Regions from separate parts of the Streptomyces sp. NPDC004788 genome, predicted to be linked through region 3. Evidence: riboswitches for the same ligand, from Rfam matches in the RefSeq annotation. Region 3 holds a riboswitch; each other region holds the start of a gene.
What was found. A riboswitch is a leader RNA that binds a small molecule or an ion and turns the genes downstream of it on or off. The one in region 3 is predicted to bind cyclic di-AMP.
Positions count from the first base shown of each region.

Region 1: another riboswitch for cyclic di-AMP. It lies ahead of ACWEJX_RS10305 (M23 family metallopeptidase); the one in region 3 lies ahead of ACWEJX_RS07475 (transglycosylase family protein).
Region 2: another riboswitch for cyclic di-AMP. It lies ahead of ACWEJX_RS32275 (C40 family peptidase); the one in region 3 lies ahead of ACWEJX_RS07475 (transglycosylase family protein).

Region 1 is NZ_JBSGBF010000016.1:33,883-40,052, forward strand. It holds gene ACWEJX_RS10290 (bifunctional acetate--CoA ligase family protein/GNAT family N-acetyltransferase) at 1-354, opposite strand, end outside; gene ACWEJX_RS10295 (HPr family phosphocarrier protein) at 446-727, shown strand; gene ACWEJX_RS10300 (GntR family transcriptional regulator) at 946-1,629, opposite strand; gene ACWEJX_RS10305 (M23 family metallopeptidase) at 1,810-2,580, opposite strand; cyclic di-AMP (ydaO/yuaA leader) riboswitch at 2,594-2,758, opposite strand; gene ACWEJX_RS10310 (M16 family metallopeptidase) at 2,955-4,322, opposite strand; gene ACWEJX_RS10315 (M16 family metallopeptidase) at 4,349-5,701, opposite strand; gene ACWEJX_RS10320 (DNA gyrase/topoisomerase IV subunit A) at 5,898-6,170, shown strand, end outside.
Region 2 is NZ_JBSGBF010000108.1:658-6,827, forward strand. It holds gene ACWEJX_RS32255 (adenosylmethionine--8-amino-7-oxononanoate transaminase) at 1-994, opposite strand, end outside; gene bioB (biotin synthase BioB) at 987-2,228, opposite strand; gene ACWEJX_RS32265 (8-amino-7-oxononanoate synthase) at 2,371-3,576, shown strand; gene ACWEJX_RS32270 (ATP-binding protein) at 3,741-4,190, shown strand; gene ACWEJX_RS32275 (C40 family peptidase) at 4,330-4,806, opposite strand; cyclic di-AMP (ydaO/yuaA leader) riboswitch at 4,810-4,975, opposite strand; gene ACWEJX_RS32280 (hypothetical protein) at 5,325-5,630, opposite strand; gene ACWEJX_RS32285 (ATP-dependent Clp protease proteolytic subunit) at 5,638-6,170, opposite strand, start outside.
Region 3 is NZ_JBSGBF010000010.1:52,180-63,418, forward strand. It holds gene ACWEJX_RS07425 (YfhO family protein) at 1-204, opposite strand, end outside; gene ACWEJX_RS07430 (glycosyltransferase family 2 protein) at 347-1,309, shown strand; gene ACWEJX_RS07435 (GtrA family protein) at 1,306-1,740, shown strand; gene ACWEJX_RS07440 (SurA N-terminal domain-containing protein) at 1,822-2,466, shown strand; gene ACWEJX_RS07445 (nucleoside triphosphate pyrophosphohydrolase) at 2,486-3,463, shown strand; gene ACWEJX_RS07450 (calcium-binding protein) at 3,682-4,836, shown strand; gene ACWEJX_RS07455 (globin domain-containing protein) at 4,870-6,081, opposite strand; gene ACWEJX_RS07460 (Uma2 family endonuclease) at 6,187-6,810, opposite strand; gene ACWEJX_RS07465 (cytochrome P450 family protein) at 6,908-8,170, shown strand; gene ACWEJX_RS07470 (transglycosylase family protein) at 8,285-9,289, shown strand; cyclic di-AMP (ydaO/yuaA leader) riboswitch at 9,548-9,721, shown strand; gene ACWEJX_RS07475 (transglycosylase family protein) at 9,725-10,423, shown strand; gene eno (phosphopyruvate hydratase) at 10,663-11,239, shown strand, end outside.

The DNA.
Region 1 (6,170 bases), on a different contig from region 3:
CTCGGCCTCGTCGGCAGGGAAGGAGGCCGGGCGCCCGTCGGGGCTGATCCGGTCGTAGCGCACGGTGGCGATGAACTCGCCGCCCACGGTCGCGGCGAGGCCGACCCGGTCCACGAAGTCGTGGTGGGTGAAGCGGTGCACGTCCTTCGCGGACAGCCGGGGGTAGGGCGCGAAGAAGCGGTAGTACTTCGACTCGTCCGAGACCTGCTCGTAGAAGCTGACGAGTCGCTCGGCGTCGTCGGCGGTGATGGGGCGGATGCGCGCGGTGCCGCCGTCCCGGAGGACCACGTCCGCTTCCCAGTGGTCCGGGTACGCGTGCTCCGGCTGTTCGGGCTGTTCCGACGCGCTCTGCATGGGAAAAGCGTACGGCCGGGGTACGACAGTGACACCGGTCGCGTGTGAGAGACTGGTCTAGACAACCGCTGAATGTTGAAGGGCTACCACCATGGCTGAGCGCCGCGTCAACGTCGGCTGGGCCGAGGGCCTGCACGCCCGCCCCGCCTCCATCTTCGTCCGTGCCGCCACGGCCTCCGGCGTCCCCGTGACGATCGCCAAGGCCGACGGCAACCCCGTCAACGCCGCGTCCATGCTCGCGGTGCTCGGCCTGGGCGCGCAGGGCGGCGAGGAGATCGTGCTCGCGTCGGACGCCGACGGCGCCGAGGCCGCGCTCGACCGCCTGGCGCGGCTGGTGGCCGAGGGTCTCGACGAGCTTCCCGAGACCGTCTGACCCGTCTTCCCCCGTCCTCCCCGACGGTCCCCGGTGGACCCCGGCGGTCCCCGGCGGCGGATCGGAAAAGAGCCGCGCCCACCGGTCATCCGGCGGGCGCGGCTCTTTTCCATCAGCGCGACTTTCCATCAGCGCGACGAAAACGCACGGGAATTCATTTCGGGCAGCCTGAAACAGAGCCCGCCGAATTGCCCGCCTCTTTGTATACGGTGCGCATGTTAATTCCGCGCTCCCGAATTGTTTACGGCATGTTGCGAAACCCTCACACGGGTACGCTCCGGATGTTTCAGCCGGAGTCGCGGCGCCGCCCGCTCCACGTGCAGCGCGGTGAGGGCCCGGGCCCGCTCGGCGTCGCCGCGGGCCACGGCGTCCACGATCGCACCGTGCTCGGCCCAGGAGTCGGCGGGCCGGTCGGCCGGCTCGGCCGCGTACATCCAGGCGATCTTCTGCCGCAGCTGGGTGAGCAGCGCGGTGAGCGGCGGGCTGCCGGAGGCCTGCGCCAGCGTCTCGTGGAACCAGCCGTCCAGGGCGCGCAGATCCTCGCTCCGGCCGTGCCGGGCCCTCTCCTGCCCCAGCCTGACCAGGCCGCGCAGGACCTTCAGGTGGGCCTCGGTGCGGCGCTGGGCGGCCCGGTGGGCACCGAGGGGTTCAAGCAGGGAGCGCATGTCGAGCAGGTCGGCGGCCTCCTGCTCGCCGGGTTCGGCGACCTGGGCGCCGGCGTGCCGGCGGGTCACGACGAAGCCCTCGGACTCCAGGGTGCGCAGCGCCTCGCGGACCGGGACGCGGGAGACCCCGTAGCGGCGGGCGAGCTGTTCCTCCGTCAGTCTGGCGCCCCGCGCGTACACACCGGAGACGATGTCGTCCCGGATCGCCGTGCATACCGACTGCGCGGGAATGCGCATGTCCGACCTCCGCTTTTTCTCCACGCTGAACCCCGTCGGGCATAGCCCGTCCGGCGACTCTATTGCAGGACGCGGGAATTTCCGATGCCGACCGGTAATTCAGGGACGAAAAAAGCCCCGGCTCGTTCGAGCCGGGGCTTCTTCGCGCTGAGCGGGGAGACCTGAGCGGGGAGACGGACGTCAGACGTCGACGCCGCGGGCGCGCAGGTAGGCGACGGGGTCGATGTCCGAGCCGTACTCGGGGCTGGTGCGGGCCTCGAAGTGGAGGTGCGGGCCGGTCGAGTTGCCGGAGGAGCCGGAGACGCCGATCTGCTCGCCGGGGGTGACCTGCTGGCCGACGTGGACACGGATGGCGGAGAGGTGGCCGTACTGGGTGTACGTGCCGTCGTTCATGCGGATGACGATGTTGTTGCCGTACGCGCCGCCCCAGCCGGCCTCGACGACGGTGCCGGAGCCGACGGCGACGACCGTGGTGCCGTAGGCGGCGTGGAAGTCGATGCCGGAGTGGTGGCCGGAGGACCAGAGCGAGCCGCCGGTGTTGTAGCCGGTGGAGACGTACGAGTGGGCGACGGGGGCCGTGAAGGAGTTCAGGCGCTTGCGCTCGGCCTCGCGGGCGGCGCGCTCCTTGGCCTCGCGGATCTCCTTGACGCGGGCCTCGGCCTTGCGCTTCGCCTCGGCGGCGGCCTTGACGCGGGCCGCGGCCTCGAAGGCCTGCTTCTCCTGGGCGGCGGCCTGGGCGTCGACGTGCTGGGTGAGGGACTCCTCGGTGATCACCTGGGTGAGGCCGGTGTCCTCCGGGGAGGGGCTCTCCGTGTCGGCGGCGAGCGCCGGGGAGGCGAGGGTGCCGATGACGCCGGTGGTGGCGAGCGTCGCCACGCCGGCGATGCCCGCGCCACGGCGCGTCAGACGGCTCGGACCACGATGCTTCCCGGTGGCACGGGTGAACGCCATGAAGTGGCTGATCCTTTCCTTCCTTCTCGCCTACCGGGTTAGCTGACGGGTTCGGAGCAGGAAGGTCTCCTACGGGCCCCTCCGCGCGGAGCGAAGGCGTCCGATTCACCCCAGGGACTTCGTGTGGGTCCCCGGCTCCCCAGGCTCGCGCCTTGCGGGGACTCGGCGATGACTGTCCGTTCGCCGCGGGTGCGGCGTCGTGCAACGGGCGAACAGCCGCATCGACGCTAGGCCGATCTTCAGTCAATCGCCAAACAGACGCGCCAGTTTGTAAGACTTGCCACAGGGCATTCACCAACACTCGCCCGCAATACGGACAAATGACGAGGACCCTGACGAACCAGGTCGTCAGGGTCCTCGTGACGGGGGCTCAATCAGCCGGTGACGACCGTCACTTCACCGATGCCGAGCGCCCGCACCGGCTCCTCGATCTGCGAGGCGTCGCCGACCAGGACGGTGACCAGCCGGTCCACCGGGAAGGCGTTGACCACGGCCGCGGTCGCCTCCACCGTGCCGGTCTCGGCCAGGCGCGCGTACAGGTGCGCCTGGTAGTCGTCCGGGAGGTGCTGCTCGACCTGGTCGGCCAGCGTGCCCGCGACGGAGGCGGCGGTCTCGTACTTCAACGGGGCGACACCCACCAGGTTCTGCACCGCCACGTCGCGCTCGGCGTCGGTCAGACCCTCGGCGGCGAGGGTGCGCAGCACCTTCCACAGGTCGTCAAGTGCCGGGCCGGTGTTGGGGGTGTCCACCGAGCCGCTGATGGCGAGCATCGACGCGCCGTGGCCCGCCTCGTCCGAGCGCAGCACCTGACCGAAGGCGCGCACACCGTACGTGTAGCCCTTCTCCTCGCGCAGGACGCGGTCCAGGCGGGAGGTGAGCGTGCCGCCGAGGCAGTACGTGCCGAGCACCTGGGCCGGCCAGACCCGGTCGTGGCGGTCGGCGCCGACGCGGCCGATGAGCAGCTGCGTCTGGACGGCGCCCGGACGGTCGACGATGACGACCCGGCCGGTGTCGTCGGCCGTGATGGGCGCCATGGGGCGCGGCGCGGCCGGCGCGCCGGTCCATGCGCCGAGGGTCTCGGCGAGCACCTTGTCCAGGTCGACGTCGGTGAGGTCGCCGACGACCACGGCGGTGGCCGCGGCCGGCCGCACGTGCGCGTCGTAGAAGGCGCGGACGGCGGCGGCGTCGATCGCCCCGACGGTCTCCTCGGTGCCCTGACGGGGCCGGGACATCCGCGAGGAGGCCGGGAACAGCTCCTTGGAGAGCTGCTTGGCGGCCCGGCGGCCCGGGTTGGCCGTCTCGTGCGGGATCTCGTCGAGCCGGTTGCGCACCAGGCGCTCGACCTCGGACTCGGCGAACGCCGGGGCGATCAGCGCCTCGGCGAGCAGGCCGAGGCCCTTGGAGAGCCGGGAGACCGGGACCTCCAGGGAGACCCGTACGCCCGGGTGGTCGGCGTGCGCGTCGAGGGTGGCGCCGCAGCGCTCCAGCTCGGCGGCGTACTCCTCGGCGGAGTGCTGGTCGGTGCCCTCGGACAGCGCCCGGGCCATGATCGTGGCGACGCCGTCGAGGCCCTCGGGCTCGGCGTCCAGCGGGGCGTCGAGGAAGATCTCGACGGCCACCACCTGCTGGCCGGGGCGGTGGCAGCGCAGCACGGTCAGGCCGTTGTCGAGCGCGCCGCGCTCCGGGGCCGGGAAGCCCCAGGGCTTGGCGACGCCCGGCTGGGGCTGCGGGTGGAAGTCCATGCTCGTCAAAGACGCGGCAGCGTCGGTCACTGCTCCGCTCCCTCTTCCTCGTCGCTGTCGTCGGCGTCGTCGGCCTGGCCCACGGGCTCGTAGACCAGGACGGCGCGGTTGTCCGGGCGCAGCCGGGCCTTGGCGACCTCCTGCACCTCCTCGGCGGTGATGTCGAGGACCCGGTCGACGGCGGTCAGCGCCAGCTGCGGGTCGCCGAACAGCACCGCGTACCGGCACAGTTCGTCGGCGCGGCCGGCGACCGTGCCGAGCCGGTCCAGCCACTCGCGCTCCAACTGGGCCTGGGCGCGCTCCATCTCCTCGGGCGTCGGGCCCTCGGCGGCGAAGCGGGCCAGCTCCTCGTCGACGGCCGCCTCGATCTGGGGCACCTCGACGCCGCCGGACGTCTTGACGTCGAGCCAGCCGAGCGAAGGCGCCCCGGACAGCCGCAGCAGGCCGAAGCCGGCGGTGACGGCCGTGCGGTCGCGGCGGACCAGCCGGTTGTGCAGCCGGGAGGACTCGCCGCCGCCGAGGACGGTCAGGGCCAGGTCGGCCGCGTCGCACGCGCGCGTGCCGTCGTGCGGCAGCCGGTAGGCGGCCATCATCGCGCGGGCCGGCACCTCCTCCTCGACGACCTGGCGCAGCTGCTCGCCGATGATCTCGGGCAGCTCGCCGGAGCGCGGCTCGGGCTTGCCGTCGTGGCCGGGGATGGAGCCGAAGTACTTCTCGATCCAGGCGAGGGTCTGCTCCGGGTCGATGTCGCCGACGACCGAGAGGACCGCGTTGTTGGGCGCGTAGTACGTACGGAAGAAGTTCCGCGCGTCTTCGAGCGTGGCGGCGTCGAGGTCGGCCATGGAGCCGATCGGCGTGTGGTGGTACGGGTGGCCCTCGGGGTACGCGAGGGCGGTCAGGCGCTCGAAAGCGGTGCCGTACGGCACGTTGTCGTAGCGCTGGCGGCGCTCGTTCTTGACGACGTCGCGCTGGTTCTCCATGGACTCGTCGTCCAGGGCGGCGAGCAGCGAGCCCATGCGGTCCGCCTCCAGCCAGAGCGCGAGCTCCAGCTGGTGGGCGGGCATGGTCTCGAAGTAGTTGGTGCGCTCGAAGCTCGTCGTGCCGTTGAGCGAGCCGCCGGCGCCCTGCACCAGCTCGAAGTGCCCGTTGCCGTGGACCTGCTTCGAGCCCTGGAACATCAGGTGCTCGAAGAGGTGGGCGAGGCCGGTGCGGCCCTTGATCTCGTGGCGCGAGCCGACGTCGTACCAGAGGCAGACCGCGGCGACCGGGGTCAGGTGGTCCTCGGAGAGCACGACGCGCAGGCCGTTGGACAGCCGGTGCTCGGTCGCTGTCAGGCCGCCGGAGCCGGCCGAGGCCGTGGCCGTGTGACCCATGGGCATGTACGTCCCTTCGATCGCTGTGCGGAAAGTGCGGAGCGGAAAAGTCCTGCCACTGTATGCAAGCGCGCCGCCACCTGGCGAAGTTCCCGACCGCTTCGGATGTCCCTCTTCCGGGTCGAGGTCGGCGTTGTCGGTGGCACGGTCCACAATGGTCCGCGTCAGATCAACCCTTGTTGGTGAAGGAGCCGCAGCCGCGATGGCCCGCCGCAGCACGAAGACACCGCCGCCGGACGACGCGTTCGAGGAGCGAATCCTCGACATCGACGTCGTCGACGAGATGCAGGGCTCCTTCCTCGAGTACGCGTACTCGGTGATCTACTCGCGCGCGCTGCCCGACGCCCGGGACGGCATGAAGCCCGTGCAGCGCCGCATCGTCTACCAGATGAGCGAGATGGGCCTGCGGCCCGAGCGCGGCTTCGTCAAGTGCGCCCGCGTCGTCGGCGAGGTCATGGGCAAGCTGCACCCGCAC
Region 2 (6,170 bases), on a different contig from region 3:
GGGACATCAGCAGGTCGATCGAAGCGCAGGCCACCGCTGAGGCCAGCGGATTGCCCATGAAGGTCGGCCCGTGCGCCAGGACGGGAACCTCGCCGCGCGAGATGCCCTCCGCGATCTCCGTCGTGCAGAGCGTGGCCGCCATCGACAGGTAACCGCCCGTCAGCGCCTTGCCCACGCACATCACATCGGGTGAGACGCCGGCCTGGTCGGCGCCGAACAGCGTGCCCGTACGGCCGAAGCCGGTCGCGATCTCGTCGAAGATCAGGAGGACCCCGTGCTCGTCGCACGCCTCGCGGAGGACGCGCAGGTACGCGGGCGGGTGGAACCGCATCCCGCCCGCGTTCTGCACCACCGGCTCCACGATGACCGCGGCGACCTCGTCCGCGTGGAGAGCGATCTGCTCCCGCAGCATCCGGGCGTACGACTCCTCGTACGTGACCGGCGGCGCGTCGACGAAGACCTGGCGCTGGAGCACGCCCGACCACAGCTCGTGCATCCCGCCCTCGGGGTCGCACAGAGACATCGGCTGCCAGGTGTCCCCGTGGTAGCCGCCGCGCCAGGTCATCAGGAGCTGCTTGCCGGGCCGGCCCACCGAGCGCCAGTACTGCAGACACATCTTGGCCGCGACCTCGACGGAGACCGAGCCGGAGTCGCTGAGGAAGACGTGCTGGAGAGGCTCCGGGGTGATCTCGACCAGGCGCGTGGCGAGCCGCACGGCCGGCTCGTGGGTGAGCCCGCCGAACATGACGTGGCTCATCCGGTCCAGCTGGCCGTGTGCCGCCTCGTTGAGGACGGGGTGGTTGTAGCCGTGGAGCGCCGACCACCACGAGGACATGCCGTCGATCAACTCGGCCTGACCGTGCACCGGTTCGGCGAGGCGGAGCCGGACACCCGACGCGGACTCGACGACCAGTGGCTCCGTACGTCCAGGCATGGGCCCGTACGGATGCCACACGTGTGCCCGGTCCAGGGCGAGCAGCTCGTCGTTACGCATTCGGGGCGAGGTCCGTGCCGGCGCCGCGGCGGCGCACCGCGACCAGGTCCGTACGCGCCTCGGAGGCCGCCGCGGCCGCCTCGGTCACCGCGCCGCCACCGCACGGCCCGCAGCCGCCACCGGCCTCCGCGTGCGAGCCGCAGCCCGCGCCGTCCCCGGCGTGCGAACCGCAGCCGCCGGAAGCCTCGGCGTGCGAACCGCAGCCGCCCGCCGCGACCGCCGCGACATCGGCCCGGTGCGCCGGCAGCGTCGTCGTGCCCGCGCCCTCCACCTCGAAGCCCGCGTCGGCGATCATGTCCAGGTCGGCCTGGCCGGCCTGGCCCTCGCTCGTCAGGTAGTCGCCGAGGAAGATCGAGTTGGCGATGTGCAGCGCCAGCGGCTGCATCGTGCGCAGGTGCACCTCGCGGCCGCCCGCGATCCGGACCTCGACGTCCGGGCAGACGAACCGCACCATCGCCAGGATCCGCAGCGCGCGCTGCGGGGTGAGGTTCCACTCCTTGGCGAGCGGCGTGCCCTCGAACGGGATCAGGAAGTTGACCGGCACCGAGTCGGAGTCCAGCTCGCGCAGCGCGAAGACGACGTCGACCAGGTCCTCGTCGCTCTCGCCCATGCCCGCGATCAGACCGGAGCAGGCGGACAGACCGGCGGCGTGCGCCTTCGTCACGGTGTCCACGCGGTCCGCGTAGGTGTGCGTGGTCGTGATGTCCCCGTACGTCCCCTCGGACGTGTTGAGGTTGTGGTTGTACGCGTCGGCGCCGGCCGCCTTCAGCCGCTCGGCCTGGCCGTCGGAGAGCAGACCGAGGCAGGCGCAGACCTCCACGCCCTCGTTCTGCTCCTTGATCGCCTCGATGGTCTTGCCGACCCGGTCGACGTCCCGGTCCGTCGGGCCGCGGCCGCTCGCCACCAGGCAGACCCGCTTGGCGCCGCCGGCCACACCGGCCGCGGCGGCCTGCGACGCCTCCTCGGGCTTCAGCCACGTGTACTTGAGGATCTCGGCCTTGGAGCCGAGACGCTGCGAGCAGTAGGAGCAGTCCTCGGGGCAGAGCCCGGACTTCAGGTTGACGAGATAGTTGAGCTTCACCCGGCGCCCGAACCACTGGCGGCGCACCTTGCCGGCCGCGGCCACCACATCGAGCAGTTCGTCGTCGGAGGTCGCCAGCACGGCGAGCGCTTCTTCACGGGTCGGCGACTCGCGCCGCAGCCCCTTCTCCACCAGGGTGTTCAGCAGGTCCATAAGGGCTGATCCTGGCCTACGGCACGCCCCGCGGCCAAGGAGGATCTGAACAAACGGCCCCGTTTGAGGTGTGTGTATGACCACACCCTGACCTCGGCCGCGGCCGGTTAGGGTCTGTGCGCTGCCTACAAAAGGATCTGCCATGCCGTCGTACGTCGTGGACCCGCCGTCCTCCGGGGAGGCGCCGGGCCCGCGCCCGGCCGCCTTCGACTGGACCGAGGCCGCCGCGCGGCAGCGCGCAGAGGCCGGTCTCGTACGGACGCTGCGGCCCCGGGCCGCCGAGTCCGAGCTGCTCGACCTCGCGAGCAACGACTACCTGGGCCTGACCCGCCATCCGGAGGTCACCGGGGCGGCGGCCGAGGCGGCGCTCCGCTGGGGCGCGGGCGCCACCGGCTCCCGGCTCGTCACCGGCTCGACCCGGCTGCACGCCCGCCTGGAGCGCGAACTCGCCGACTTCTGCGGATTCGAGGCGGCGCTCGTCTTCTCCTCCGGCTACGCCGCCAACCTGGCCGCGCTCACCGCGCTGTCCGACCGGGACGGGCTGATCGTCTCCGACGCGGCCAACCACGCCTCCATCGTCGACGGCTGCCGGCTCGCGCGCGCCGAGACCGCGGTGGTCCCGCACGCCGACCCGGAGGCCGTCGCGAAGACGCTCGCGGCGCACCTGGGCCGCCGGGCCCTCGCGGTCAGCGACTCCGTCTTCTCCGTGGACGGCGACCGGGCGCCGCTCACGGAGCTCGCGGCGGCCTGCCGGGAGCACGGCGCGGGCCTGGTCGTGGACGACGCGCACGGCTTCGGCGTCCTCGGCGACGGCGGGCGCGGGGCGCTGCACGCCGCGGGGCTCGCGGGCGCGCCGGACGTGGTGGCGACGCTGACGCTGTCCAAGTCGCTGGGCAGCCAGGGCGGTGCGGTGCTCGGCCCGGCCCGGGTGATCGAGCACCTGGTCAACGCGGCCCGCACCTTCATCTTCGACACCGGCCTCGCTCCGGCCGCGGCGGGCGGCGCGCTGGCCGCGCTGCGGCTGATCGCCACCGATCCGGGGCTCGCGGCCCGGGCCCGTACGGTCGCGACCACCCTGCACCGGCTGCTCACCGAGGCCGGTCTCACCGCCGCCCACCCCGACGCCGCGGTGGTCTCGGTGCGCGCCCCCGGCCCGAACGAGGCCCTCGGCTGGGCCGCCGCCTGCCGCGAACTCGGCCTCTCCGTCGGCTGCTTCCGCCCGCCGTCCGTCCCCGACGGCATCTCCCGGCTCCGGCTGACCGCCCGCGCGGACCTCACCGACGCCGAGATCGAGCGTGCGGTGACCACGATCGTGCGGACGGCTCCGCCGGGCGCGCGGGGCGTATAGGGGATGTCCCGCGGCTGTCGGGTCGCCCGTCGCACGGTTCACCGCTTCGGGCGACAGATATCCGTATAACTTGGTCGATCGCCGCCCAGGGCCGCACGATCGGTGGCAGTCTGACGCGAAGCGCAACCCGGGCCGGGCCCGGAGGGGAAAGGGACAGCGTCGCCATGGCAGACCAGCAGGAAGCAACCGTCACGCTGCCGAGCGACCCCGCATCGGTCCCCGCCGCGCGGAGGTACGTCGCCGAGGTGCTCGCCTCCTGGGGGCTCGGTGACGTCGGAGACCCCGTGGACAACGCCGACACGGCCGACGCGGTCCGGCTCATCGTCTCCGAACTGGCGACCAACGCCGTCCAGCACACCTTCGGACAGTCGCCCACCTTCACGATCGACGTCCGTCTGGAGCGGGACGAGCGGCTGCGCATCGGGGTGACGGACAGCCATCCCCGCTGGCCGAGGCGCCTGCCGGCGGCCGTCCAGCAGGACAACGGCCGCGGCATGATGATCATCCGCTCGCTGACCGCCGAGGCGGGCGGCCGACTGTCGGTGACGCCGACGGCCGAGGGCGGCAAGACCGTGTGGATCGAGCTGCCCTGGCCGGCGGCGGTCCCCGGCTGACCGGACGGCCGCCTCGGCGGGCCGACCGGCTGACCGGACGACCAGCTGACCGGCCGGCCGCCTGACCGGCCGACCGCCTGGCGGGTCGACCGCTTGGCCGGACGACCGGCCGATTGGCCGACCGGTCCCGTGCGACGGGTCAGCGGACCCGGCCGTAGTAGACCTTCGAGGTCCAGATCCGGTCGAGCTTCACCCACGAGCCGGTCTTCGGCGAGTGCCAGATCGCGTTGTTACCCGCGTAGATCCCGACGTGGTACACCCTTCCACCGGAGTGGAAGAAGACCAGGTCCCCCTTCTGGCGGCTCGCCGCCGAGACGTGGCGTGTGGTGTTGTACTGCTGCTGCGCGGTGCGGGGCAGCGTCTTGCCCGCCCTCTTGTACGAGTAGAGCGTGAGACCCGAGCAGTCGAACCTGGTGGGGCCTGATGCGCCGTACCGGTAGGGCGATCCCTTCTTCGAGGCGGCGACGCTCAGTGCCGTGTTGGCGTACGAGCTCGCGGCCTGGGCCTCCGGCGCCGCTCCTGGTGCGAGCAGCGTGCCGCCGACGGCGGCGAGGGTGAGAGCCGAGACGGCTCCGGCCCGGGACAGCAGGGACGGGACATGAATCTGCGCAGTCATGCGCAACCCTTCGTCAGCCGCCTGTGAAGGATGACCTGTCGGGTTCGGGCAGGCGAAGATGCCCGGCCGCGGCTGCGGCTTCACCCCGAGGGACGGCTCCGATCGCTCGGACGTCCCGTGTTGCTCGGGTCCTCCACTCCTGCCGATCCACTCCTGTCGACCAGACATCCGGGACGGCGGCAGGACTCGGCGTCCGCCCGGACCGCCCCGCCTCGGGTGGCGGGGGCTTGTCGTCGACAGGGATCTTGACCCACGCCCGCGCCGAAATCCGAGTGGAAACAGCGATATGTGAGGCTCCTCACGACTGATCCATTCGGGTGGACAGTCAGGTTTGGTGATCGTCCGAGGTTTGCGCGACGAGTCCGCCACCAGGGGTGGAAGGGCCCGATTCCGCCAGATGCGTACACCTGTTGCGCAACACAGCTGAGCTCTATGTCGATACGTCGACTACGCCGAAAGGGGGATCGATTCCGGCGTTCCGCTGGCCCGAGTGGACCTCGACACGACACGCCCTCCTGTCAACTCACCTGTTGCCGGGGCATGGTGACGCGAGCCGCGCGGCGCTCTCCGTCCAACACCCGCAGCGCGCGGGCCAATGTGTCCGCGTGCACCTCGCTCTCGCCCCGCGCGTGCATGAGCGTCAGCGCCTCCCGCAGTGCCGTCGCCCGTCCGACCAGCGCTTGGGCGGCCCGTAGCGCCCCATAGGTATGCGAGGTCCTGGATGGATTGATCCGGCCGAGCAGATCGACGACTTCGAGATACGCGTCGACGAACTCGCCCTCGGCGCGGGTGAGCGCGGGCAGCGGCGGCAGTTCCGGGACCATGGCCGGCTCACACCCGCCCGGCGCCGTCGGTCCCGCCGTCGCGGCGGCTGCGGATGACGTGGTCCACCAGGCCGTACGCGAGGGCGCCCGGAGCGTCGAACACGGTCGTCCGGTCGAGGTCGGCGTCGATCCGGCCCCGCTCCTGGCCGGTGTGTTCGGCGAGCATCCCGGAGATCAGCTCCCGCTGCCGGAGCAAGTCGCGGGCGTGGACGTCCAGATCGCTGGGCTGTCCCTGCAACGGCTCGTCGAGCGAGGGCTGCTGAAGGACGATCCGCGAGCCCGGCAGTGCGAGCCGGTGCCCCGGCGAACCCGCCGCGAGCAGCACCGCGGCCGGCCCGACGGCCTGGCCGAGGCAGATGGTCTCCACCTCGCACGAGACCGTGCCGATCGTGTCGTAGATCGAGGTCATGGCGCTGATCGAGCCGCCGGGCGAGTTGATGTAGAGGCTGATCAGCCGGTCCGGGGACGCGTAGTCGAGGTGCAGGAACTGGGCGATCACATCGCCCGCCGCGATCTCGTCGACCGGCGTGCCCAGGAAGA
Region 3 (11,239 bases):
CCCGCCGTCCGCCCGGCCGTGCAGCAGGTCCCACAGCCGGGCGTGGAACGGCAGGAACTGGTTGCCCAGGTCGTTGACGCTCCGTCGGTGGTGCCCGAACGGGAAGGTGGTGGCGACGGCGTCCCCGGCGCACACGGCGAGGGCGACGAGCAGCGCCGCCACGGCCGGCGGCCGGCCTCCGTCGCGAATGATCCTGGTCTTCATCTGATCCTGGTCTTCATCTCGGGTCGAATATGACAGGAAGAATGCCGAAACAGCGGTCCGGGTTGGGCAGTTCACGCAATGGTCGTCTGTCCTTCACCACGCGAATCCGGCACCGACATCCGCAGCCGTTGTCGTGTCGTGCGTGCTGCTCTCGATCGTGGTCCCGTGCTTCAACGAAGAAGAGATCATCGGTCGCTTCCACGACCATGTGACGAAGGAACTCTCCCGCATCGACGGAGAATTCGAGATCGTCTACGTGGACGACGGAAGCCATGACCGAACCCTGCCGCTCCTGGAGGAGATCGCCGCAAAGGATCCACGGGCGCGCTATGTCTCCTTCAGCCGCAACTTCGGCAAGGAGGCCGGCATGCTGGCCGGTCTCCAGCACGCGGCCGGCGACGCCGTGGTGATCATGGACGCCGACCTTCAGCACCCGCCGGAGCTCGTGCACCGCATGCTCGCGCTGCACGCCGAGGGATACGACCAGGTCATCGCCCGCCGCACCCGCGCCGGCGACCGGGTCACCCGCACCGTCACCGCCCGCGCGTACTACTGGGCGATCAACCGCCTGGTGGACGTCGAGCTGGTCGACGGCGTCGGCGACTTCCGGCTGCTTTCCCGCCGTACGGTCGACTCGATTCTCGAACTGACCGAATACAACCGTTTCTCCAAGGGCCTCTTCGCCTGGGTCGGATTCCGGACGACGACCTTCGAGTACGAGAATGCGGTGCGCGAGGAAGGCCGTTCTAAATGGACCTTCGGAAAGCTGCTCAACTACGGTCTCGACGGCCTTCTCTCCTTCAACAACAAGCCGCTTCGCGCCGCCGTCTACCTCGGAATGACCCTGGTCGCCCTCGCATTCGCGTACGCCGCCTGGATCGTCGGTGACGCCCTGGTGAACGGCGTGAAGACGCCCGGATATGTCACGCTGCTGGTGACGGTCACGGCCCTCGCCGGAGTGCAGATGGTGATGCTGGGACTGGTCGGCGAGTACGTCGGCCGTATCTACTACGAGGTGAAGCGGCGGCCGCACTACCTGGTGAAGGCCACCAACGCGGCCGTCCCCGGGCCCCGAAGGCACGACGAGGAGCTGCTGCGCCGATGAGGACGACCTGGCAGGTGGTGCGCTTCGGCCTGGTCGGCGTCGTCAACACCGGTACGTACTACGGGCTCTACCTGCTCCTCGGGCGCTGGGCGCCGTACCTCGTCGCGCACGTCCTCGCGTTCGCGCTGTCGATGGTCGGGTCCTTCTTCCTCACCTCGTACTTCACCTACCGCACCCGTCCGACCTGGAAGAAGTTCCTGCTCTTCCCGCTCACCAACGCGGCGAACTTCGTCATCACGACGGTCGGCGTGTACGTCCTCGTCGGCCTCATGGGCGTCGACAGCACCTACGCGCCGCTGATCGCCGCCGCGGCCGCGATCCCCGTCACCTTCGTCCTCTCCCGGACGATCATGCTGGGACCCGACACCACCCGAACGCGTGAGTCGTTGACCGGAACATCGGAATCAACCGAGACAGTCGCCGCCAAGTAGTGGCCCGCGCCACGGCGACTGCCTAACATCGATCACCGCACGGTCGTCCCACTGACGCACGACCCACGCCGGGAGGCTCCTTTGCACCGCCGCACTGCGCTCTCCGTCTCCGCCGCCGCTGCCCTGCTCGTCGCGGCCCCGCTCCTCACCGCCTGCGGCAGCGACGCCCACCCGGGAGCGGCCGCCGTCGTCGGCGGCAGCCGGATCGAGGTGTCCAGCCTGCAGGCGCAGGTCGAGGACGTCCGGGCGGCGCAGGCCGCGTCACCCGACGGCGCGCGGCTCGTCAAGGAGACCGGCGACCTCAGCCGGCAGAAGCTGCACGGCATGATCTTCGACCGCGTCGTCGACCAGGTCGCCGAGGACAACGGGATCAGCGCCAGCCGCGGCGAGATCCGGCAGACCCGCGCGGAGTTCGCCCGGCAGGGCGGCGGCGAGGCGCAGATGGCGGCCGTGCTGCTCCAGCAGCAGAGCGTGGCGCCCGACCAGATCGACGGCGTCGCCCGCCGCGCCGTCCTCATGAACAAGATCGCGGCCAAGCTGGGCGTCACCAACACCCCCGAGGGCCAGAAGAAGCTCCAGGAGGCCTTCGCCAAGGCGTCCAAGGAGCTGCGGATCGACGTGAACCCGCGCTACGGCACCTGGGACGACGCCAAGATCCAGCTCGCCGCCTACACCCCGCCGTGGCTGCGGCAGATCAGCCGGACCACGCCCGAGGCCGGTGCGTAGGGCGAGGTAGGTTCGAGGGGTGAACGCTGAGAACCCCGGTCGCATCGTCCTGCTCACCGCCAGCCACCGCGTGGCGCCCGGACTGCTGTCCTGGCCCGCGTGGCAGGCGCTGCACGCGGCCGACCGGGTCCTCTGCCCCGACGCCGGCCACCCCCAGCTGCCGTATCTGCGCGAGGCCGGAGTCGCCGTCGAGATCCTCCGGCCCACCGCCGACGAGCTGGTCGAGGCGTGCGCGGGCGGGCGCACGGTCGTCGTGCTGCCGTCCGGCGAGGGCGACCAGGCGCTGACCGACGGGCTCGCGCGGATGGCCGGCTCCGGCCGCTTCGCCATGCCCGACCTGGAGCTGCTGCCCGGCTCGTACGACCTGCCGGGCGCGCGGCTGCTCGACCTCGTCCAGGTCATGGACCGGATCCGCCGCGAGTGCCCGTGGACCTCGCAGCAGACCCACAAGGGGCTCGCCAAGTACGGCATCGAGGAGGCGTACGAGCTCGTCGAGGCCATCGAGGACGGCGACCGCGAGGCGCTGCGCGAGGAGCTGGGCGACGTCCTGCTGCAGGTGGTCTTCCACGCGCGGATCGCGGAGGAGGACGCCGAGGAGCCGTTCTCCGTGGACGACGTCGCCGGCACGCTCGTCGAGAAGCTCGTCCACCGCCACCCGCACGTCTTCGGCGACGCGACCGCCGAGACCCCCGAGGACGTCAAGGCGCACTGGCTGCGCACCAAGGCCGCGGAGAAGCAGCGCGACTCGGTGACGGACGGGGTGCCGCTGGGCCAGCCGGGCCTCGCGCTCGCGGCCAAGCTCGCGGGCCGGGTGCGGACGGCCGGGCTCGACGTGGCACCGCCGACCGGTGACGGCATCGGCTACGAGCTGCTCGCCCTGGCCGTGCGGGCGGAGGCCGCCGGGATCGACCCGGAGGCGGCGCTGCGCGCGGCGGGCCGGATCTACCGGGACGCGATCCGCGCGGCGGAGGGCGCGCCGCCGGACCTCCGCGACTGACGGCGCCGGCCCGTGCGGGGACGCCCGATCGTCGCGGCCCGTTTCGCACCCACCGCCGTGTCGCGCGGGCCGTCGTCGCTGCGGCCGCGCCGGCCGGGGCCGGCCGGGTGGAGGGAGGGGTCTGTCCGGATGACGCCGTGCGTGTGGACCGGTGGGACGCCGACGGCGTGGACAGTGATGGTGCGCCAGACGTCATGATCTGATCGGAGTCGCATCCCATGGGCCATCACCGTCGGACCGTATTCCCCTGGAACGCAGCCCTGACCGCCTGCGCGACGCTCTGTGCGGCGGGGGCGATCACCCTGCCCGGCGCCACGGCCGCCACTGCCGACCAGACCCCCACCTGCTTCGGCAGGCCGGCGACCATCGTCGTGACGGCCCCCGGCACGACCACCACCGGCACGGCCGGTCCGGACGTGATCGTCGGGACCGCCGGAGCCGACGTGATCGACGGCGCGGGCGGTGACGACCTGATCTGCGGCCTGGGCGGGAACGACACGCTGTCCGGCGGGGTGGACGACGACCGGATCGACGGTGGCGCCGGCGACGACACGCTCGTCGGCGACGTGTTCAATCCGGGTGGTGACGCCTCCGGAGGAGGAAACGACCAGCTGTACGGCGGCGACGGCGACGACACCATCAGGGGTGACAGCGTCGCGATCGGCGGGCATGCCGACGGCGGCGGCAACGACCGCGTCTTCGGCGGGAACGGCAATGACCGGCTGACCGGCGACAGCCGGGGGCTGACCGCGTCGGGTGGCGGCAACGACCGGCTGGAGGGCGGCGCCGGCAACGACTTGATGCTCGGAGACTCCGGCGGGTTCGGAGGCGACGCCTCGGGTGCCGGCAACGACGTGCTCCTCGGCGGGCTCGGCATGGACGCCGGGGTGGGTGACAGCCAGGCCCCCACCACCGCCCGCGGAAGCGGCGGGAACGACTACATCGACCTGGGCGCGGACGGCGGGTTCGTCGCGATCGGCGACCACAACATCTTCGATCTCTCGGGCATTGCGATCGGAGCCGGCAACGACACCATCATCGGGGGAGGCGCGGACGAGGAACTCGACGGCGACAGCTCCGTCCCCGACACCTCCACACCCACCGAAGCGGGCAACGACCTGATCGACGGCCGCGCCGGCAACGACCGGATCTTCGCCGACAACGCCGGCTTCGACGCCGACTTCGTCACGACCGGCAACGTCGGCAGCGCGGGCGGCAACGACCGTCTGGCGGGCGGAGACGGAGCGGACGCCCTCAAGGCCGGCCCGGGCAACGACCGCCTCGACGGCGGAACCGGCGCACCCGACGTCTGCGACGGCGAGGCGGGTACCGACACCGCCGTCCGCTGCGAGACGGTCACCAACGTGCCGTAGCCGCGGCCGCCGCCGGGCACATGGGCAAGAGGCTCAGGGCTGGCGCGCGTCCGGGTCGTGCCAGTGGAGCTGGGGCGGCTCGATCAGCCACTCGGCGCGGGACCCGGGGCGGGTGGTGAAGCGGCCCGCGCTCGGCAGGCGGTCGTGGAAGACCCGGTCCGGGGCGGCGCCCAGCTCCGCCAGCTCCTCGGTGACCTCGGTGAGGAACCCGGGCGGGCCGGCGAGGTAGACGTCGTGGGCCGGCCAGTTGACCGAGGCGCGCAGCGTCTGGACGAGCCGCTCGGTGGCCTGGTCGCGCGGGCGGCGCGGGGCGGCGGTGATGTAGGTGACGTGCAGCCCGGGTATCCGTTCTCGGAACTGCTCGGCGTCGTCCCGTCCGTACAGGTACTCCTTGGCGCGGGCCACGAGGAAGAGCCGCCCCTCCAGGTCGGGCTCGTCCGCCGCCGCCTCTTCGAGCAGCGCCCGCACCGGCGCCCAGCCGGTGCCCGCCGCTATGTAGGTGCGGGGCTTGCCGGGCGGCGTCCGGGCGGTGAGCGCGCCGCCCGGGGCGGAGAGCCGCAGCGTCTCGCCCGGTCGGAGCCGCTCGGTGAGCGCGGTGCTCATCAGGCCGCCCTCGACGCGGCTGACGTGCAGCTCGACGGTGCCGTCGGCGCGGGGCGCGTTGGCCAGCGAGTAGGTGCGCCAGACCCGGGGGACGTGGAGGGTGCTGACGCTCACGTACTGGCCGGGGAGGTACGGGTAGGGCCGGCGCGGGCGCAGGGTCAGCAGCGTCAGGTCGTCGCCGTACCTCTCGTGCCCGATCACGTCCGCGTCCCACCAGGCCGGCTGCCCGTCCCGTACCGACTCCTCGGCGCCCGACTGCATCGCCTCCGCGAGTACCGCGTACGCCTCCGTCCAGGCCTTCTCCGCCTCGATCGTCCAGGCGGCGCCCGCCGTGTGCGCGAAGGCGGCGAGCAGGCTGGTGCCGACCGCCGCGTAGAGCGCGGGCGTGGCCAGGAACTTGCGGTGGTCGCGGCCCAGCCGCCCGAGGTAGCCGGCGAGCTCGGGGTCCTCCAGGTGGGTCACCACATGGGCGAGCGCGGCGAAGAGCCGGTCGCGCTGCGGGGCCAGGTTCTCGGGGAACAGCGCGCGCATGCCGGGGTTGTGCCAGAAGAGGTGCGAGTAGAAGAAGGTGACGGCGTGCTCCGCCCGCCTCTCGACGACCGCGAACGTGCTTCTGAGCAACTGGGGCAACTGGGCATCCACGTCCTGAATCTAGGCGACGCGGTCCTTCACACGGGTGGGCTTGGCCATTCCTTCGCCTTCGGGGCCGTGGCGAGGAGACCGGTGGCTCTGCCGGGGCGGCGAGGTTCAGGCCTGAGCGCCCCGCCGCCGGTTCACGGCGGTGAGATCGATGTCGATCTCGAACGGCAGGGTGACCTTGAGCCGGTCGTGGTGGATGCCCGTGACCGCGTAGCTGTTGGTGGCGGGGTCGAGCTCGTACACGTAGACCACGGGCAGCTCGCCGTTCTGCTCCACCCGCCAGAAATGGGGGATCCGGGCGGCGGCGTACTTACGGGGCTTGATCTCCCGGTCGCGCTCCACCGACTCCTCGGAGACGATCTCGACGGCGAGGAGGATGTGGCTGGGGTCGTACCAGGTCTGCTCGGGGCCGGTGCGGGAGCTCAGCGGTACCACCATCAGGTCGGGCTCCGGCCGGTCCCGCAGGCCGAGCTTGGTGGTCATCTCGCGGACGACGTAAAGGTCGTCCGGTGCGCAATCCAGCAGGGCGTTCTCCAGCAGGCGCAGGGTGGCCATGTGGAAGTCGGTCTGCGGACTCATGAAGAACAGTCCTCCGTCGAGCAGCTCGGTGTGCGGCGGGAGACCCGGAATCCGGTCGAGGTCGTCCGCAGTCCACCCACCGGCCGGCGGCGTCGGAAATGCGTACTGCTCTGCCCGCTCTTCATCGGCTGCGGCACTCATCAGCGCTCCCATGCGACGGAGTCTGGCGCTTACGGTGAGCCTACCCACCGGGAACGCGAGCCGGTCCACCGAACGAGTGAGCGGTCGGCGGGCCGGTTACGGTCGGGGCATGCACGAGCAGCCGTCGACCCCCGCCCCCGAGCTCTTCACCTGGGAGTTCGCCACCGATCCGTATCCGGCGTACGCCTGGCTGCGGGAGCACGCGCCGGTCCACAAGGCCACCCTGCCGAGCGGGGTCGAGGCGTGGCTGGTGACGCGGTACGCGGACGCGCGGCAGGCGCTGGCGGACCAGCGGCTCTCGAAGAACCCGGCGCACCACGACGAGCCGGCGCACGCGAAGGGCAAGACGGGGATCCCGGGCGAGCGCAAGGCCGAGCTGATGACGCACCTGCTCAACATCGACCCGCCGGACCACACCCGGCTGCGCCGGCTGGTGTCGAAGGCGTTCACGCCGCGCCGGGTCGCGGAGTTCGCGCCGCGTGTGCAGGAGCTGACCGACCGGCTCATCGACGGCTTCGCGGAGAAGGGGAGCGCGGACCTCATCCACGAGTTCGCGTTCCCGCTGCCGATCTACGCGATCTGCGACATGCTCGGCGTGCCGCGCGAGGACCAGGACGACTTCCGCGACTGGGCCGGGATGATGATCCGGCACGGCGGCGGGCCGCGCGGCGGGGTGGCGCGGTCGGTGAAGAAGATGCGGGGCTATCTCGCCGAGCTCATCCACAAGAAGCGGGAGGAGCCGGGCGACGACCTGATCTCCGGTCTGATCAGGGCGTCGGACCACGGCGAGCACCTCACCGAGAACGAGGCCGCCGCCATGGCCTTCATCCTTCTCTTCGCCGGTTTCGAGACCACGGTCAATCTGATCGGTAATGGTGTGTATGCCCTGCTTCGTCACCCGGAGCAGCGTGCCCGCCTCCAGGAGTCGATCGCGGCCGGGGAGACCGGGCTGCTGGAGACCGGGATCGAGGAGCTGCTGCGGTACGACGGGCCGGTGGAGCTCGCGACCTGGCGCTTCGCCACCGAGGCGCTGACCATCGGCGGCCAGGACATCCCGGCCGGCGACCCGGTCCTGGTGGTGCTCGCGGCCGCGGACCGGGATCCGGCGCGGTTCGACGAGCCGGACACGCTGGATCTGGCGCGCCGCGACAACCAGCACCTGGGGTACGGCCACGGCATCCACTACTGCCTGGGCGCGCCGCTGGCGCGCCTCGAAGGGCAGACGGCGCTCGCGACGCTCCTGACTCGCCTGCCGGACCTGCGACTTGGGGCCGATCCGGCGGAACTGCGGTGGCGCGGCGGGCTCATCATGCGTGGCCTGCGCACGCTTCCGGTGGAGTTCAGCGCTTCCCACAAAGCCGCGCGGAACTGACGGAGCGTCAAAGCTGTGATCTTCGCGTGATCTGCGCTGCATCGACTTGTGACGTGCGTTCGAATGCCGCTACGTTCACCCGCAACCTCAGCAGTCACGCGAAAGGCACTCCGCATGCGCTCCGGGAACGGACGTCACCGCAGACCCCGCCAGGCCCCCGCGATCGTCGTCGCCGCGGGAGTCACCGGCTCGGCCATGGCGCTGCCGCTGCTCGCCACCGGCTCCGCCTCCGCCGCCGACGCACCGACCTGGGACCGGGTCGCCGAGTGCGAGTCGGGCGGCGCCTGGAGCGCCAACTTCGGCAACGGGCTCTACGGCGGGCTCCAGTTCACCCAGGAGAGCTGGGAGCGGCACGGCGGCCTCGCCTACGCGCCGAGCCCCGACCTCGCCAGCCGCGCCCAGCAGATCGCCATCGCCGACAAGGCGCTCGCCGCCGGCGACACCCAGTGGGCCACCTGCGCGCCGATCGCCGGCCTGAAGAACGACGGCAGGAAGCCCGCCGTCGACCCGGGCCCGGCCACCACTCCCGCGCAGCCGGCCGCGCCCCAGGAGTCGAACCGCACCGAGGGGCTGCCCGCCGAGTCGGGCACGAAGACCACCGAGCCCTCGTCGAGCGCCACGACGCCCACCGCGCCCACCACTCCGGCCGCCCCGTCGACTTCGGCCACGCCGACCACGCCCGCCTCGCCGGACGCACCCACCACTCCCGTGACGCCCGGCACCTCCGTGACGCCCGGTACACCCGATGGTTCCGGTACGCCCGGTACGCCCGGTGCGTCCGAAACGGCCCCCACCGGCACCGGCAAGCACCGCGGTGACGCCGCGACAGAAGAACCGGGCGATACGGACGGCACGCCCGAATCCGGACGGCACGCCGCTCCGACCGGCGACGCGGCCGCGGACAACACGGACAAGACGCCCAGTGCGGACGAATACACCGTCAAGCCGGGTGACAGCCTGTCGGACATTGCACAGCAGAACGCCCTGCCCGGCGGCTGGACCGCGCTCTACGACGCCAACAAGAAGACGGTCGGCACCGACCCCGACCTCATCCTCCCTGGTCAGAGCCTTGAGTTGAACCTCGGGAAGACCGCGCCCCAGGTCACGCCTGAGGGGTAGTTAGGGGCTGAATGTCCGGTTCTGTGCAAGTGAGACATGAGTCTCTCTTGTCGAACGGCCGTGTCACGTCCGCAAACTTTGCGCGTTTCGCCCCTCACCTGCACAAACGTCACCTGACGGAGTGCAAGTAGGGGCGATTTTTCCGGGTTGATGGGCTTTGAACTTCCGCCGGGGGTGTGTCTACGGTCGTGACCGCTCGCCACCGCGGGCCCCGCCGACCGGTACGCCGAATCCTGCCGCCGGACGCCGGGAACAGTCGTCGCGCAAGCGCCGAAGGCAGGAGCGGGGGACCCAAGGTAAGTGCCGGCCCCGGCCGTTGAGACAGACGGCCGACGACCGGCTTGGGGTGGAGCCGCGTGCAAGGACACGCGGCCGGGCAACTCACTCGCCCGAACCCGACAGCTCACCTCGTAGGCGTCGGTGAGGAGAACTTCCATGCTGCTTTCCGGCAAGGGCAAACACCGTCGTCCCTCCAAGGCCACCCGCGTCGTCACCCTCGCCGGTGTCGCCGGCGTCGCCGTCGCCGCCCCGCTGATGACCGCTGGCACCGCCTCGGCCGCCACCGCCTCCGAGTGGGACGCCGTCGCCCAGTGCGAGTCCGGCGGCGACTGGTCCATCAACACGGGCAACGGCTTCTACGGCGGCCTGCAGTTCACCAACTCCACCTGGGCGGCCTACGGCGGCACCGCCTACGCCTCCCGCGCCGACCTGGCCTCCAAGTCGCAGCAGATCGCCGTCGCCGAGAAGGTCCTGGCGGGCCAGGGCAAGGGTGCCTGGCCGAGCTGCGGCGTCGGCCTGTCCAGCGCCTCGTACGACGGCGGCTCCGCCGAGGCCCCGGCCCCCGCCCCGAAGCCGGCCGCGCCGACGACCACCACCCAGCGCACCGCCGAGCAGCCGACCACCCGCAGCGAGAAGCGCACCGCGCCGAAGGCCGCGAAGACCGTCACCACGCCGACCGGCAAGAAGGTCGCCAAGGGTGACGGCGAGTACAAGGTCAAGGCCGGCGACACGCTGAGCAAGATCGCCCAGACGCACCACGTCAAGGGTGGCTGGCAGAAGCTGTTCCAGCTGAACAAGAACATCGTCCAGGACGCCGACCTGATCTACCCGGGCCAGCAGCTCCACCTCAAGTGAGCCTGACGGCTGTCCCCCCGCGGTGACCCTGGAACGGGCCCGGAGCCTGTGCTCCGGGCCCGTTTCGTACCGATCGGTAACCGGGTTCTTTCGTCCCCCAATGCATGCCCTTGGGTCCTTTTTCGTCCCAGGGGGCGGGCGCCCGGCTGGCCGGAGCCCCCGCGCCGGTTAGGCTCTTGTCGCAAGGCGAACGAGACCTTGCCGCATGCGTCACAACCAGCGTCACATCCCAGAAGGAGATGCTCGTGCCGTCCATCGACGTCGTCGTAGCCCGGGAAATCCTGGACTCCCGAGGCAACCCCACCGTCGAGGTCGAGGTCGGCCTCGACGACGGCAGCACCGGCCGTGCTGCCGTTCCCTCCGGTGCCTCCACTGGTGCGTTCGAGGCCATTGAGCTCCGCGACGGGGACCCCAACCGCTACCTCGGCAAGGGCGTCGAGAAGGCCGTCCTCGCCGTCATCGAGCAGATCGGCCCGGAGCTCGTCGGCTACGACGCCACCGAGCAGCGCCTGATCGACCAGGCGATGTTCGACCTGGACGCGACCGAGAACAAGGGCTCGCTCGGCGCCAACGCCATCCTCGGTGTCTCGCTCGCCGTCGCGCACGCCGCCTCCGAGGCCTCCGACCTCCCGCTCTTCCGCTACCTGGGCGGCCCGAACGCGCACCTGCTGCCCGTTCCGATGATGAACATCCTGAACGGCGGCTCGCACGCCGACTCCAACGTGGACATCCAGGAGTTCATGATCGCCCCGATCGGCGCGGAGTCCTTCTCCGAGGCCCTGCGCTGGGGCACCGAGGTCTACCACACCCTCAAGA